3 regions of the Mesorhizobium sp. ES1-6 genome follow, and region 3 is predicted to be linked to each of the others. Evidence: riboswitches for the same ligand, from Rfam matches in the RefSeq annotation. Region 3 holds a riboswitch; each other region holds the start of a gene.
The links. Region 3 has a riboswitch for cobalamin ahead of bluB (5,6-dimethylbenzimidazole synthase). Riboswitches for the same ligand answer to the same signal wherever they lie in the genome.
Positions count from the first base shown of each region.

Region 1: linked by a shared signal. The riboswitch ahead of LB564_RS19335 (DUF1636 family protein) and the one ahead of bluB (5,6-dimethylbenzimidazole synthase) in region 3 are both predicted to bind cobalamin.
Region 2: linked by a shared signal. The riboswitch ahead of LB564_RS23005 (DUF1636 family protein) and the one ahead of bluB (5,6-dimethylbenzimidazole synthase) in region 3 are both predicted to bind cobalamin.

Region 1 covers NZ_JAIUGU010000007.1:216,541-222,019, forward strand. The annotation lists gene LB564_RS19325 (cobaltochelatase subunit CobN) at 1-2,612, opposite strand, end outside; gene cobW (cobalamin biosynthesis protein CobW) at 2,631-3,683, opposite strand; gene LB564_RS19335 (DUF1636 family protein) at 3,680-4,114, opposite strand; cobalamin riboswitch at 4,152-4,357, opposite strand; gene LB564_RS19340 (winged helix-turn-helix domain-containing protein) at 4,387-5,479, opposite strand, start outside.
Region 2 covers NZ_JAIUGU010000010.1:166,161-171,639, reverse strand. The annotation lists gene LB564_RS23025 (MarR family winged helix-turn-helix transcriptional regulator) at 1-385, opposite strand, end outside; gene LB564_RS23020 (FecCD family ABC transporter permease) at 545-1,594, opposite strand; gene LB564_RS23015 (ABC transporter substrate-binding protein) at 1,594-2,541, opposite strand; gene LB564_RS23010 (ABC transporter ATP-binding protein) at 2,586-3,374, opposite strand; gene LB564_RS23005 (DUF1636 family protein) at 3,371-3,733, opposite strand; cobalamin riboswitch at 3,874-4,081, opposite strand; gene LB564_RS23000 (AraC family transcriptional regulator) at 4,333-5,166, shown strand; gene LB564_RS22995 (antibiotic biosynthesis monooxygenase family protein) at 5,227-5,479, opposite strand, start outside.
Region 3 covers NZ_JAIUGU010000004.1:47,568-53,046, reverse strand. The annotation lists gene LB564_RS12330 (MFS transporter) at 1-73, opposite strand, end outside; gene LB564_RS12325 (TetR/AcrR family transcriptional regulator) at 193-801, shown strand; gene LB564_RS12320 (hypothetical protein) at 892-1,875, shown strand; partial or broken gene bluB (5,6-dimethylbenzimidazole synthase) at 1,995-2,609, opposite strand; cobalamin riboswitch at 2,669-2,857, opposite strand; gene LB564_RS12310 (histone deacetylase family protein) at 2,977-3,903, shown strand; gene LB564_RS12305 (exodeoxyribonuclease VII small subunit) at 3,907-4,158, shown strand; gene LB564_RS12300 (DUF2277 domain-containing protein) at 4,264-4,530, shown strand; gene LB564_RS12295 (pirin family protein) at 4,561-5,479, shown strand, end outside.

The DNA.
Region 1 (5,479 bases), on a different contig from region 3:
CCGGTGGCAGTGTCCCATTGCGGCCGGCAGCCCATCAGCGCCAGGCCTTGCGCGATCTCCTCGCCGCCGGTGCGCAACGAGGCCGAGCCCCAGAGATCGATGACCAGCGAACGCGGCCAGTCGCCATGCGATTGTAGGTAGCCGCGCACCACTTCTTCGGCCGCTGCCTTGCCCAGATCGTAGGCGGTGGGCGTCGGCATGGTGCGCGGGTCCGAGGTGAACAGATTGCGGCCGGTTGGAAGCACGTCGGAGCGGCCGCGCGCCGGCGCGCCGGCTGGGCCGGCCTTGACGTGGCGGCCATCGAGCGCGGCGAGCAGTGCCGACTTCTCGGCGTCGGCGCTTTGGCGGCGTATGGCGTCGGGTTCGTCCCCGGGCGCGCGGCCGTAGATATGCAATCCATCCTTGATGGCGAAATCCTTGAGATCGCAGAGCCAGGCATCGATGCGGCGCAGCGCTTCGTCGGGTGCGTCGGTTTTCGCGACGCCGGCTTCGGAAGCGAGGCCCGTCTTTTGCGCGGTGTCGACGATCAGCCTGGCGAGACGGTCGCGGCGGCGGCGGTCGAGGCCGTCGGCCTGGGCGTACTCATCGACCAGGCGTTCGAGCTTGTGCTGGTCCTCGTCGAGACCTGCACCGGTGAGCGGCGGCGGCAGATGGCCAAGCGTGACAGCGGCGATGCGTCGCTTGGCCTGCGCCGCTTCGCCGGGGTTGGAGACGATGAAGGGATAGATGACGGGCAGGGACCCGGTGACGATTTCGGGGAAGCAGTTTTGCGAAAGCGCGACGGTCTTGCCCGGCAGCCATTCCAGCGTGCCGTGGGCGCCGACATGGATCAGGGCATGGACGCCGAGCGATCTGCGCAGCCAGAGGCCGAAGGCGATCAGCGCGTGGCGCGGGGGGAGCGTCGGGTCGTGATAGTCGGCGCGGCGATCGGCGGAACGGCCACGGTCGGGGGCGAGGGCGACGGTGATGTTGCCGAAGGTGGCGGCGCGGAAGGGGAAGTGTTTTTTGCTTGATAGCGAAGGTCTGCGCGAGGCGCCCCCCTCTGTCCTGCCGGACATCTCCCCCTCAAGGGGGGAGATTGAGCTGTCATCGCCGATTTCGCCAATCCCAAACGTTGAAAATGGAGCGCCGCCAGCGAAGCTGCTGATCTCCCCCCTTGAGGGAGAGATGTCCGGCAGGACAGAGGGGGGCGCCTCGCGCAATCCTGTCTCGTCTTCGGCCTTTCCCCAAGCGGCTTCTACTGGAGCAATTGCCGCTATCGGCAACTCCGTAGAGAAGGCCAAATAATCTTCCAGCCCCAGCCCGTCCTGGCCCCGCTTCAGCGCATCCAGCAATTCACGCGGCGTTTGCGGAATCTCTCCAACCACATAGCCCTGTTCGCTCAAGTCGTGCAGCATCGCCAGCACGCTGGATGGCACGTCCAACCCGACCGCATAGCCGGTGCGGCCGGGAGCGCTCGGGTAATCGGGGATCAGAATGGCGAGCTTGCGTTCCGCGCGCGGCGTTTCCCGAAGCCTGATGAAGGCCGCGACCCGGTCCGCCACCTGTCCGATGCGATTCGGCTCCGGCCGGTTGGCCAGCGCGCGATGGCCGAGTGCCGGATCAACCTCGCTCTCGTCCTTGAAGGAAATGGCACCCGCGAGGATGCGGCCGTCGAGTTCGGGCAGCACGACATGCATGGCAAGGTCGGCCGGCGCCAGGCCGCGCTGGTTGTTTTCCCAGACATCGCGGCGCGTGGTGGCGACGATGACCTGGAAGACGGGCACGCCGGCGCGGTCGAACAGGGTTTCGACGCCGGGCTCGGCACCGGACGCGAACGCTGTGGCGGTGACGATCGCGGCGGGTTTCAGCGAGGCGAGGGCATTTTCGACGAAGGCCAGGGACACCGGGTCTTTGAGGCTGGAGATGAAGATGGGAATCGGGAGCATGCCGCGTTGCTCCAAAGCTTCAAAAAGGGCGTCTATGGGTGCGACATCGGCTGCAAGCAGCATCGATCGGTAGAAGAGAATAGGGATGATCGGAGCGCCGACCATTGAAAGGTCCGGCTTCTCCACGACCCCCAATCCAGACTGATAGTAACCAGCCTTCGGCACACAGACCGGACTGGCGACCGGCGCATCCCGTCCAGCCAGGCCTGCCAGCCTGTGCACCAGCGCGCTCATATTGGCCGGGCCGCCTTCGCGGAAATAGCCGAGAAGGCTGTCGAGGTCGGCGCGCGGCAGTGTCGAGGCTTCGATCAGCCTGGCATCCTCGTCGTGGCTTTCGCCGGGAAGCAGCGCCAGTTTGATGCCGCGTTCGCGGGCAATCGCCGCGAGCTGGTCGCAACCATAGCGCCACCAGTCATAGCCGCCGAGGATGCGCACCAGAATGATCCTGGCGTGGCGGGCGACGCTGTCGATCCACAGGTCGACGGACATGGGATGGCGCAGGTCGCGCAGTGCCGCGAGCCGCATCGAGGGCAGGCGATCGGCTTCCGCCTTCCATGCCGCCGCCAGTCCGGCGAGGTCGCTGTCGGTGAAGGACAGGGCCACGATATCCGCCGGCGTCTGCCGGAGATCGACAGGCTCGGCGAGGTCGTCGAGCGAGGCGGAGGTCGTGGTGAGGATGTGCATCGCGGTCCGTGTCTGAAATCAGCCGGCGAGGATACGTTCGATCGCCGGGCGGTTCAGCCCCTTCAGACCGATGACGACGAGGCGCGAGCGGCGGTTGTCATCAGCCGTCCAAGCACGGTCATAGTAATGATTGACGCGCGGGCCGACGGCCTGCAACAGGAGCCGCATCGGCTTGCCGCCGACCTCGACGAAGCCTTTTACACGCAGCACGTTTTCCTGTTCGGCGGCCTCTGTGACGCGCTTGGCCAGTTCGTCAGGATTGGCGATCGAGGGTATGTCGACGATGAACGTGTCGAAGTCGTCATGCTCATGGTCGAACGCGCCGTCATGATGCGACTTGCGGTTCTCGATGTCGTCCTCGACGGCAAGGCCAAGCCCGAGCAGCACCGAAGGATCGACCTTGCCATGCGACGTCGGCACGATCTTCACGGCGCGGGCGGAATGTTCGTTGACGATGGCATTGGCGCGGGCTGAGCCGGCGGCATCCATCAGGTCGCTCTTCGACAGGATGATCAGGTCGGCGCAGGCGATCTGGTCCTCGAACACTTCCTCGACCGGATCGTCATGGTCGAGGCTGTCATCCCCGGCGCGCTGCGCCTGCAGGGCGTCCATGTCGTTGGCGACGCGGCCCTCGGCAAGTGCGGGACCGTCGACCACGGCGATGACGCCGTCGACGGTCACCCGGCTCTTCACCGTAGGCCACTGGAAAGCCTGAACCAGAGGCTTGGGGAGAGCGAGACCGGAGGTTTCGATCAGGATGTGGTCGACCTTCGGCGTCAGCGACAGGATCTTGTCGAGCGCCGGCACGAAATCGTCGGCGACGGTGCAGCAGATGCAGCCATTGGCCAATTCAACGATGTTCTCCTCGGGGCAGCTGTCGATGCCGCAGCCCTTGAGGATCTCGCCGTCGATGCCGATGTCGCCGAATTCGTTGACGATGATGGCGATGCGCTTGCCGCCGGCATTTTCCAGGAGATGTCGAACCAGTGTCGTCTTGCCGGCGCCGAGGAAGCCGGTAACGACGGTGCAGGGAACGCGGGAGAGATTGCCGGCCGAATTTGGAGCGGTCATGTCAAGTCCTTCAGCATGTCGAGAGGAGGGATGCGGGCAACGAGGCCACGCTTGAGGCTATCGGGCCGGCCCCGCCAGGGAATGAGGCCGTCGGTCGAGGTGGCGAAGAGCTTGGCGCCGGTGACGAGATCGGCGCCGCTGGTTGTGGTCAGGTCGCCGAACACATAGCTCCAGCAGCCGTCGCGCAGGATCGCGGCGCTCAGCCGGCGCTTGCAATTGCCGAGGCATTCGACCGTGCGGATGCGGATGTTCTCGCCCGAGGCGGCCTGGCGCGTGTCTTCCGCCAAAATTTCGCCGGCCCGGGGATGGGCGTCGGAGCCGGTCTCGTCGCGGCACGAGGCGCAGACGATGACGGTCACGCCGGCCAGGGAATCACCCTCGCCGGACAAAACGTCTGTTGTTTCAGCCGAAAAACTGCTGTCGCGATCCAAATCAGGCTCCTTGCCCGGAAAACCCGCCGGGCGATCGGATTCTTGCATTCCAGACGGCAGGTCTCCTGGCTCGCGGGTCATCGCCTTGGGTAGCCGCCTTCCCGGGACAATCCCAGTGGCTTTCGGCCTTGGCTCTTCGCTTACAGTTGCGGGGACAGCCGCGGATTTGGGTTTTCAGCCCGCACCGCATTCCCTCTTGGCTCCTCCCTTTGCTGAGAGGAGACCGTCTGGATCGGATTTAGGCTCTTGCGGGCAGCGGTGTCAACGCGAGCTTACGACACCGTGATGTCGGCCAGCGCCGGGCCCAGATCGCCGGCAGGCGTCACTTCCATGCGTTCGAGGCCTAGCCAGCCCTGCATCTGCTTCAGTTCCTCGAAGAGCTGAGCCGCCGTCTCTGGCGGTGCGCCGGGCTCGGCATAAGCCGCGTGGACGCGCAGGACACTGGCCGGCCGGTCGGCCTTGAGGTCGACGCGCGCCACGATCCTGTCACCAAGCAGGAAGGGCAGGACATAGTAGCCATATTGGCGCTTGTCGGCCGGCGTGTAGATCTCGATGCGGTAGTGGAAATCGAACAGCCGCTCCGAGCGCGAGCGCTCGAAGACGACCGGATCGAACGGCGCCAGCAGGGCGCGGGCCTCGATCTTGCGCGGCATACGGGCGTCCTTGTGAAGGTAAGCCGGCTTGTCCCAGCCCTCGACACGGACCGGCAGCAAGTCGCCGAGTTCGACCAGTTCCTCCAGCCGGCCTTTCATATCGGCCGGTGACAGGCGGAAATAGTCGCGCAAATCGCCCGATGTCGCCACGCCATGGGCGCGGGCGGAGATGCGCAGCAATTCGCGGTGCGCGTCCTCGGCCGCCGGCACCGGCAGGTCGAGGATCGCCTGCGGCAGCACGCGTTCCGGCAGGTCATAGAAGCGCTCGAAACCGCGACGGTGTGCCGTGGTGATGCGGCCGGCCCAGAACAGCCATTCGAAGGCGTGCTTGGCGTGGCTCCAGCCCCACCAGCCGCCGGAGCCTTTCTGGCCTTCGAGCGCCGAAGCGGCGATCGGCCCGCGCTCGACGACCTCGCGGTAGATCTCTTCTATATAGGCGGCGTGCTCGCGGCCCCATTTGGCCAGCCCCAGATACATTTCGTCGCCTTGCTCGGCGCGCCGCATGCGCCAGCGCATCAGTGGGTAGGTCTCGACCGGCAGGAAGGAGGCCTCGTGCGCCCAGTATTCGAACACGGTGCGCTTGCGCGTCACGGCGGCGTTGTCGAGCAAGGCGAGGGGATAGGGGCCAAGACGCGAATAGAGCGGCATGTAATGGGCGCGCACCACCGCACTGACGGAATCGATCTGCAGCAGGCCGGTGCGGGACAGAACG
Region 2 (5,479 bases), on a different contig from region 3:
GGACGCGCCGGTCTTCCGGCGAAACGCCGCTGAGCGATTCCTCATAGACTTCGCCAGCAAGGCTCTTGACGTCCGCATAGGCCGCGTTCGCCTTCTCGGTCGGGAAGATCATGCGCACGCGCCGGTCGGTCGCGTCGGAACGGCGTTCGATCCAGCCGCCCTCTTCCATCCGGTCGACCAGGCGCGAGACGCTGATCGGCTCGATTTCGAGCAGTTCGGCGAGCCGCGCCTGCGGAACGCCCGCCTCCTTGGCGACGCGCACCAGAAGCCGCCATTGCGCCGAAGACAGGCCGAGCCCGCTGGCGCGCGCTTCAAAGCGCTTGCGCATCAGGCGCTGCACGTCGTGGATCAAAAATCCCAATCTGTCGATGCCATCTGAAACCATGAGCGATATATATAATAAGCGTGCTTACTATTCAAGATACCATAGCGCGATGAAAGCCGGCAAAAATCCGCAGGACAGGCGCGCAACGCTATCCTGGTTAGCGGCAGGTGAACGTCGTGCCCACCCGAAACCCCGCTTGCAGCGGCACAAGGAGCCGCTTCAAAGGCGGTTTCGAACGACCATGGTGACGACGAAGAATGCGCCGAGCGAGCTGGTGATGATGCCGATCGGCAGTTCCTGCGGCGGCAGCAGGGTCCGCGCCAGAAGATCGCCTGCCAGCAAGAGCACCGCCCCGAACAGCGCGCAGCTAGCGATCAGGCGAAGATGCAAGGGACCGGCCAGCGGCCGCGCCAGATGCGGGATCATCAGGCCGACAAAGCCGATGACGCCGGCGACCGAGACGAGGATTGCCGTGGAGAAGGCGGCGACGAGAAATGTCGCCCTGCGCATGCGCGCCACCGGCACGCCAAGACTTTCGGCCGCACTTTCACCGGCGAGGAATGCATCCAGCCTACGGTGGTTCCACAGCCCGTAGGCCGCGATCGTGCCCGCGCCCACCGCCCCCAACCAGACATTGTCCCAGCGCGCCAGGCCGAGCCCGCCCATCGTCCAGAACAGCACCGAATGGGCCGCGCGCTGGTCGCCGGCAAAGACCAGATAATTGGTCAGGGCGGTGAACATGAAGGAGACGGCAAGGCCGGCGAGGATCAGCCGTTCCGGGCCCTGCCCCCTGACCCGCGCGACCAGCAAAAGCACGATGCATGCGGCCAGTATGCCCCCGGTAAAGGCGGCGACCGGCAGGGTCCAGATACCGAAACTGTCACCGAAGACGGTGATGACGGAAACCGCGCCGGCGGCGGCCCCCGAAGACAGGCCGAACAGGAAGGGATCGGCAAGATCGTTGCGGGTCACCGTCTGCAGCAAGGCGCCGACAATGCCCAGTCCGCCGCCGACACAGATCGCCAGGATCGTCCGCGGCAGCCGCAGATCGACGACGATCTTGCCGACCGGGCCCGATATTCGCGGCTCGTCCAACCCGATGGCACGGCCAAGCGCGGCGATGACATCGCCCAGAGGTATCAGCGTCGAGCCGTAGGCGATCGACAGCACCGCGAGAGCGACGAGCGCCACCGTGCCCACCGCCATGGCCAGCGTGAAGGCGCTGTGCCCTGAAAGCGCGACCGGTTTTTGCTCTCGGGCAAGATGCATCAGAACGCTTCCGGATGCATCGCCCTGGCGATCTTGCCGATGGCTTCGATGTTCGCTGGTCCCGGCGTCAGCTCGGCATAACGAAGGGCGACGAAACGCTCGTTCTTGACCGCGTCCGTCTCTTTCATTGCCGGGTGCGCCTTCAGGAAATCGAGCAGTTTCCTGTAGCCGCCGCCGTCCTGATAATCGAGCAGGATGAGGAATTGCGGATTGCGCGCCGCCACCGTCTCCCAGTCCGTGTTGCCCCAACTGGTTTCCATGTCGGCCATGATGTTGTCGCCGCCGGCGGCCGATATCATGGCGCTGGGGATGGCGAATTTTCCGGCTGTGAACGGCTTGTCCTCGCCGGAATCGTAGAGGAACACGCGTGTTCCCTTGCGATCACCAACCTTGGCGGTGATATCGGCGAGCTGCGCTCTCCAGCCGGCGACGAGCTTGTCCGCTTCCGGCTCCTTGCCGAAAATCTTGCCCAGCTTTTCGACGTCGCCATAAAGCAGGTCCATGGAGGCGGCCGGGCGGCTCTTGTCGAGATGGACGCAGCTTTCGGTCAGCACCAGCGTCTTGATGCCATGCGGTGCGAGCGTGTCGGGGGTCACGTCGCCGCCGGGCTTCATACCGTAGTACCAGCCGGCGAAGAAGAAATCGGGCTCGACCGCGACGAGATTCTCCAGCGTTGGATATTTCGGCGCCAGTTCTGGGATGGAACCCTGTTCTGCCTTGAATTCGGGGCCGACCTTGTACCATCCGGTGATTCCCGTCAGGCCGACGATCGAGGGCTGCAGTTTCAGCGCGAAGGCCATCTCGGCCATGTTGAGATCATGGATGACCGCACGCTTCGGTGGAGCGTCGAAAGTCAGCGGGTTGCCGCAGCTGTCGACGGTGACGGGGAAGGCGAAGGCCGTCGAGGCGAGCAGCGAGAGGACGAGCGAGATGGCAAGGCGTTTCACGGATTTGCTCCTTGGTTGAACCGTATCGGATGATGAGAGGGCGATCAGGATGGCGGCGCGGCGCGGTTCGGGAGCTCGAACACCGTCAGCTCGCGATCCTCGGTGGGATGGCGCAGGCGGAACACGTCGACGCCGAAAATCTCGCGGATCAGCTGCTGGGTCAGCGCCTCGTGCGGCGGCGCCAGAGCCTGCAGCCGCGCCTCATTCATCACCGCGACCTTGGTGGCAAAGGGCGCCACCAGCGTCAGATCGTGCAGCACGGCGATCACCGTCATGCCCAAGCCGGCCACCAGTTCGAGCAGTTGCGCGCGAGCGCGCGGGTCGAGGTGGTTGGTCGGTTCGTCGAGAAACAGGATCTTGGGCACCTGCGCGATGGCTCGGGCAAGCTGGGCGCGCTGGCGTTCGCCACCCGACAGCGAGCCGATGGTGCGGCCGAGCAGCGGCAACAGGCCCGTCCGGCGCAGCGCGTCCACGACAATGTCGCGCTCCTCGCCCCGGCGCCCCAGGCCGGCATGCGGGACGCGGCCGAGCTCGACATAGTCGATCACCGCCAGACGCGGATCCGGCTGGTCGGTCTGGCCGACGACGGCGATATGCAGGGCCCGCTCGGCCGGCGAAATCCTGTCCAGGCGTCGCCCGCCAAGCCTCACCTCGCCCGAACTTGGCCTTAGCATGCCGGACAACATGCGCAGCAGCGTGGTCTTGCCGGCGCCGTTGGGACCAATGATGGCGAGGCGGTCGCCTGATGTCACCGACAGGCTGACGGCATCGACCAGAGTCCGGCCATTCGCCGTCGCGCTCAGGTCGCGCGCATCGAGAAGCGGCGTTGTCATCGATTGCCATCCGCCGGCTTGCCCGGTGCCGGGATGCGGGCCAGCGTCTTGCCGGCCAGGCGCGGCGGACGTTGTCCGGAATTGCACCAGCCGTCGGCAAGCGAAGCGTAGAGCCTGGCAAACCGCACGAGATCGCCAGCGTCGGCCTCTGCATCGATCGAGCCGAAGAGATAGGCGGCTTTGCCCGGCGCCTGGAAGGCCACTGCCAGGGGGCGCGCGCATCCCGCCATGCAAGCCACGCCCTCGACCGTGAAATCACGCATCAGGTCAGGCTGGGCCGAGAGACGGGAGCGCAATTCGGCGCACAGAGCTTCGCCAGACCTGACGCCGGTCGGCACGTCGCGGCAAAGCGTGCACACGATGATCTGGTGCCTTTGGGTGCGGTGAATACGATCGATTGCGCCGTACAACGTCCCGTCACTTTCACAACTGGCGACGGAAGGATGTTGGTCGACCGGCCGACAAGACCGATGTCCACGTTTCCTCCCGGCACACCCCGTCCGGTCAACTCGGTGATGGCAGGTCTCCTGGCTCACGGGTCTCCGCGCAATCCTGCCTTCCCAGCCTTGCCGGCCAGTGGCGTTCCGGATCTTGCTCGCCGCTTACAGTTGCGGGGGCAGCCGCGGCCTCGACCCAAATCGGATCCCACCGCGTTCCCTTTTCACCCCTCGCCTTTCGGCTCGGGGACCATCACGAGTCGCAGCCTAGGCCGCGAGCGGCGCCGAGGCAAGACGATCATTATGTTCTGTTATAACAATACATGCACTCAGTCAATCGCTGCCGACACGGCCATCACCGTGCTGTTCGACGGTACCTTGCCGACACGGCCATCCGAGCCGATCACAGCAGGCACCCAATGAGAACGCGCGACCGCTTGCCCATTTGCGCCATGCGCAATTTCGATCAAACTGGGCGGGCTGCGAGGCGCCAGGATGCGGATGCCAAATGCGAGGAGCACATGAACCCGACCGAGAAAGCGCTATGGTTTGTCGAAAGCCATCTGCCTGACGTCGTTACGCTCGACGACGTCGCGCAAAGCAGTGGCGTGTCGCGCTTTCATGTGACGCGCGCCTTCGGCGCCGCCACCGGTCGCTCCGTCATGGGCTACATGCGCTCGCGCCGGCTGACCGAGGCGGCGCGCAAGCTGGCTGGCGGAGCGCCCGACATTCTCAGCATCGCGCTCGAAGCCAGCTACAACTCGCATGAGGCTTTCACCCGTGCCTTCCGCGACCAGTTCGGCACCACGCCGGAACTGGTGCGCGCGCAAGGCTCGACCAAGTCCCTCGACCTCGTGGAGCCTATCCTGATGGACAGTTCACTTCTCACCACACTCCAGCCGCCGCGCTTCGAGACCAGCCGGCCCTTCCTCGTCGCCGGGCTCGGCGAGCGCTACAGCTGCGAATCCAGTGCCGGGATTCCGATGCAGTGGCAGCGCTTCGCTCCATACATCGGTAACATACAAGGCGAGATTTCAGGCGTTTTCTACGGCGTCTGCCTCAATGGCGACGATGCCGGCAATTTCGACTATGTCGTCGGCGTCGAGGTGCGCGACTTCGCGGATCTGCCGAAGGAATTCTACCGGGTGCGGGTGCCGGCACAGAAATATGCCGTGTTCACGCATCGCGAGCACATCTCGACCATCCGGCGTACGATCAACACGATCTGGAACAGCTGGCTGCCCGCCTCAGGCCATGAAATCGCCGACGCGCCGGAATTCGAGCGCTATGGCCCTGAATTCGACGCCCGCACCGGCAATGGTGGGCTGGAGATCTGGGTGCCGGTCAAATCATAGGGGCTGGATGCCGAATGGGCCACGCCCCGGCAGCAGCCGAGGCGCGGCCCGCCGGCTCGCCTATTCCACGGTGAGCGCGACCTCATAGAGGCCGGGATGGGCCTGCCCCAGAGCCTGGTTGCGATCGAGGAAACCGCTCGTCCGCAGATGCTCGAAGACGCGCCGCATGGCCGCCTGATCCCGCGCCTGCGCATAGTTGACGACGCGTGTGCCGTCGAGTTCCCTGTGCAGGCTGGCCGACATCCAGCCGGGAATGCCACGACAACTCATTGCCGCCTCCCGCAAAAGGTCGATCAGCGCCTGCTGTCCGCCC
Region 3 (5,479 bases):
GCGCCAGGAAGCCGGCGGCCGCAAAGCCTTTGGCTCCGCGGGCCCGGAAGATTTCGGAGTAGGGATTATGCATGATCCGGTTCCTCGACAAAAGGCGATCTGATAATTACATACGATACGTATGAGTGTTAAATAGACCATACGTCGCGTATGTCAATTGGCATACGGAGCGTATGTGGATAGGACCAGAGCATGCACCGACCACGCAAGGAGATGATCGCCGAGACACGAGCCAAGCTGATCGCCGCGGCGCGTCAGGCTTTCGGCACTATCGGCTATTCCGAAGCGTCGATGGACGATTTCACCGCATCGGCCGGGCTGACTCGCGGCGCCCTCTATCATCACTTCGGCGACAAGAAGGGCCTGCTGGAGGCGGTTATCGCTGAAATCGACGCGGAAATGGCCGCCCGGGTGAATGAGGTTGCGTCAAGGGCGCCGACCCGCTGGCAGCATTTCGTCGACGAATGCACGACCTATATCGAAATGGCGCTGGAGCCGGAAATCCAGCGCATCATGTTCCGGGATGGCCCGGCCGTGCTGGGCGACCCGGCGCAATGGTCGAATGCCAGTGCATGTGTCGGTTCAATGACCGATCATCTAATCGCGCTGCAGGGGGAAGGGGTGGTCGTCCCCGGTGTCGACCCGGAGTCGGCAGCGCGGCTGATCAACGGGGCGAGCAGTCAGGCCGCGCAGCGCATCGCCAATGCGAAGGATCCCGAGGCGACGTCGAGGATGGTTGTGGCGGCGTTCAAGCAATTGCTCGAAGGCCTGCTGAAAAAGCCGCAAGCGCGGTCAAGCTGAACCGCCATGGCGGGACGCCACCGCCCGCAATTGACAACAGCCGGTTTGAGCGCATCCTCCCCCAGCCATCTCTGAGGGGGAGAATCGGGCATGTGGGATTTTGATATCGGCAGGTCGGTGTCCATCATGGTGCGGACCTGGCCCTTCATTGTCTTTCGCATGATCGTCTATTTCGGCATCACGCTGGCCTACATCATGGCCACCGGCACCGGTGCCTCGGTCGGTTATGGCGTCGGCCATATCTCCACCGATCCGGACGGCCCGTTGTCCTTTGCCCTGTGGGGCGGCGTGGTCGGCTTTGGCGTCGTCTCGATCGCCGTCTACTGGCTGCGCGAATACATCCTTTATGTCGTCAAGGCCGGCCACATCGCCGTCATGGTGCATCTCATCGACGGTCATGACGTTCCCGACGGCCAGAACCAGATCGCCTACGCAAAGCAGGTCGTGACCGAGCGTTTTGCCGAAGCGAACATCCTTTTCGTCGTCGACCAGCTGGTCAAGGGCGCCATCCGCGCCATCACCGGCCTGCTCGGCGGCGTCGCCCCCTTCCTGCCCATTCCTGGCCTCAGCGGCCTGGTCGCCTTCCTCAACACGGTGATCCGCCTGTCGCTGACCTATGTCGACGAGATCATCCTCGGCTACAACATTCGCATCAACTCGTCCTCGCCCTTCGAAACCGCGCGCCAAGGCGTCGTGCTCTACGCCCAGAACGGCAAGACCATGGTCAAGAACGCCGTCTGGCTAGCGGTCATCATGTGGGGCGTGTCGTTTGTGATCTTCCTGCTGATGCTGGCGCCGGCCGCCGCCATTCTCTACGTCATGCCCGGGCAACTCGCCGGTTGGGCCTTCGTGCTGGCCATCGTCTTTGCCTGGGCCTTCAAGGCGGCTTTCATCGAGCCCTTTGCCATCGCTTGCCTGATGCAGGTCTATTTCAAGACCATCGAAGGCCAGGTGCCCGATGCCGCCTGGGATGCCAGGCTGGCCGAAGCCTCGTCGAAGTTCAGGGAACTGAAGGACAAGGCGCTCTCCACCTTCGGCGGCTCGCGCTGGGGCACGGCCGGCGCGACGCGCTGATCGGCGGGACTCGCGGGCGCAATGTCGGGGATGTTGAGGCGCGCCACCGCCGATTTGAGCGGTGCCTCTCCCTGGCCGCAAAACGTCTCGCTCATGATCAGGTCGGGCAGCGGCAACCGTCGTCCCCAGCCATGCGTTTCAAGATCCGGTTTCGGTGCGAACTCCGAGACACGGCCCACGCAGAGATAGGCAATCGGCGTTACATGGTCGGGAATGGCCAGCAGCCGTTTCAGCGCCTCGGCCTCGATGATGCTGACCCAGCCGACGCCAACACCCTCGGCACGTGCCGCCAGCCAGAAATTCTGCACCGCGCAGACCGTGCTGAAGAGATCCATTTCCGGATTGTGCCATCGTCCAAGCGGCGAGCCTTTCGAGCGTTCGCGGTCGCAGGTGATGCAGATGTTGAGCGCGCTTTCGCAAATGCCTTCGAGCTTGAGCTTGCGGTAGAGCGCCCGCCTTTCTTTTTCGATCGCCGGCAATTCCTGTTCTCGTGCGGCCAGGAACAGGTCGCGCACCTCAGCCCGCCGCTGCCGGTCGCGGATGACGATGAAGTTCCAGGGCTGCATGAAGCCGACCGACGGGGCGTGATGGGCGGCAAGCAGCAACCGCGCCAGGACGTCGTCATCGATCGCCTCCGATGTAAAATGGCTGCGGACGTCGCGCCGCGTGAACATGGCGCGATAAACCGCGTCGCGCGCTTTCTGATCGAATCCGTCGCCGACAGGAGCGGTCATGGCTTCCGGCATCGCGTGTCCCCTTGCGATTGCAATCCCTGATATCCGCCTGACCATGCGGATATCGATGCCTGCCAGGCCGGTCTTCTGGCTCGGGATCAACCCGCCTCCGGTGCCTTCCCGTCATCGACAGTGGCATTTACCGGCGCGGTCCCCCTTACAGCGTTGGGCACGCCACGGAATTCAACCGTGTTCCCGATTCTCCCGCCACAAACAGACCGGCGGGCACCAGGCAGGTCCCCACCTTACGCCGAAGTGCCGGCGACGCCAATGCCCGTAGCGACACTACGAGACGCGGACGTGATTTTCCCCAGCGATCAAAGCGCGGCGCATGGTCATTGGGGCGCCGGGGCACTAGATAGGGGACATGGTCACCCGTCTCTATACACACCCGATCTTTCTCGAACACATCACCCCGCCCGGTCACCCCGAGCGGCCGGATCGCCTGCGCGCCATCGAGCGCGTGCTCGACGACGAAGCTTTCGCCGCGCTCGACCGGGTGCAGGCGCCGGAAGGTGACGAGGCGACCATCCTCTACGCGCATCCCGCCGATTTCGTCGCGCGTGTCCGCGCCGCCATCCCCGACGAGGGCATAGCCCGCATCGATGCCGACACCACCGCCAGCCCGAAAAGCTGGCAGGCGGTCATCACCGCGATCGGTGCCGCCAACGCCGCCGTCGACGACGTCTTCGCGGGCTGTGCCGACAATGTCTTCGTCGCGGCCCGACCGCCCGGCCATCACGCCGAAAAGACCACGGCGATGGGCTTCTGCTTCTTCAACACAGCGGCGATCGCTGCCCGCTATGCGCAGAAGAAGCATGGCGCCGAACGTGTCGCCGTCGTCGACTGGGACGTGCATCACGGCAACGGCACGCAGGATATTTTCTGGGACGACCCCTCGGTGCTCTATTGCTCGACGCACCAGATGCCGCTCTACCCCGGCACCGGCGCGAAGACCGAGACCGGCGCCGGGAACATCGTCAACGCGCCACTGGCGCCGCAAACCGGCAGCGAGGTGTTTCGCGACGCCTTCCTGTCGCGCGTGCTGCCGTCGATCGACAATTTCGCGCCCGACCTGATCATCATTTCGGCCGGCTTCGACGCGCATCATCGCGATCCCCTGGCCGAGATCAATCTGACCGAGGACGATTTCGACTGGGCGACGGGCCAGCTCATGCAGCGCGCCGCTCGCCACAGCGGCAACCGGCTCGTCAGCCTGCTCGAGGGCGGCTACGATCTGCAGGGATTGGCATTTTCGGTCGCCGCCCATGTCGGGCGACTGATGAAAGGATGAATGATGAGCGGTGAGATCAACGAAGACGTCAAGGCGATGAGCTTCGAACAGGCGCTCGACGCGCTGGAGAAGATCGTCGATGATCTGGAGCGTGGCGATGTGCCGCTCGACCAGTCGATCCGCATCTACGAGCGCGGTGAGGCGCTGAAGGCGCATTGCGACCGACTGCTGAAGGCTGCCGAGGACAAGGTCGAGAAGATCAGGCTGTCACGCGACGGCAAGCCGGTCGGAACCGAGCCGCTCGACGCGGACTGAGGCCGGTCGCCAACGACGCGCTTGCCTCACCGGCTTTTGGACACGATCATGAATGAGGATAAGGCTCGTCCCGATTGAAAAGGCTCCAGAGGAGGTTTGGAAACGATGTGCAGAAACATCAAGACCCTGTTCAATTTTGATCCGCCGGCAACCAATGACGAAGTCCGCGACGCGGCGCTCCAGTTTGTCCGCAAGCTGAGCGGGACGACGCGGCCGTCCGCCAAGAACCAGCATGCGTTCGATCACGCGGTCGAGGCTATCGCGGCGGCGGCACGCGAGCTGCTTGATACGCTCGAGACCCACCAGCATCCGCGCAACCGGGAAGAGGTGGCGGCCAAATTGCGGGCGAAGGCGGCTATCCGGTTTGCCTGACGCGGCCAAGGCCGCTGACAAGGAGAGTTCATGAGCTTCTTTCCCGGTAAAGATCCTGAAGCCGGTGATGCCTTTGCCAGCGACCAGATCGAGCTGATGGTCATCCCCAACGCCAAGGATATTGGCGGCTTCGAGGTGCGCCGCGCCTTGCCGACCGCCAAGAGAAGGCTGGTCGGGCCATTCATCTTTTTCGACCGCATGGGCCCGGCCATCCTGCGGGCGGGCCAGGCGCTCGATGTCCGTCCGCATCCGCATATCGGCCTCTCGACCGTGACCTATCTGTTCGACGGCAGGATCAGGCACCGCGATTCGCTCGGCACCGAAATGGTCATCGAGCCCGGTGACGTGAACCTGATGACGGCTGGTCGCGGCATCGTCCATTCCGAGCGAACGCCGCAGGAACTGCGCGGCGCGCCAATGTCGATCTCCGGCCTGCAGACCTGGCTGGCGCTGCCCGACGGCAAGGAAGAGGTCGCACCGGTGTTCGAGAACACCGCTGCGCTTCGACTTCCCGAAATCGACGCCGAAGGCGTCAGCGGCCGCGTCGTCATCGGCGATTTCCAGGGGTTGCGGTCTCCGGTGCGGGCGGATTCCGAAACGCTCTACGCCGATTTGCGGCTGGCGCCCGACGCGAGCGTCAAAATCCCGGCCGACGCCGAAGAGCGCGCCATCTATACGCTGGAGGGCGAGGTCTCGATTTCGGGCGACGTCTTTCCGTCGGAACGGCTGCTGGTGTTCCGCCCCGGCGACGAGATCGTCATATCATCGCTGACCGGGGCGCATTTCATGCTGTTCGGCGGCGCCTCGCTCGGTTCGAAGCGCTACATCTGGTGGAATTTCGTTTCCTCGTCCAAGGAGCGCATCGAGCAGGCCAAGCAGGAATGGAAGACCGGCCGCTTCGATATCGTTCCTGGCGACGAGCAGGAGTTCATTCCGCTGCCGGAAGGCT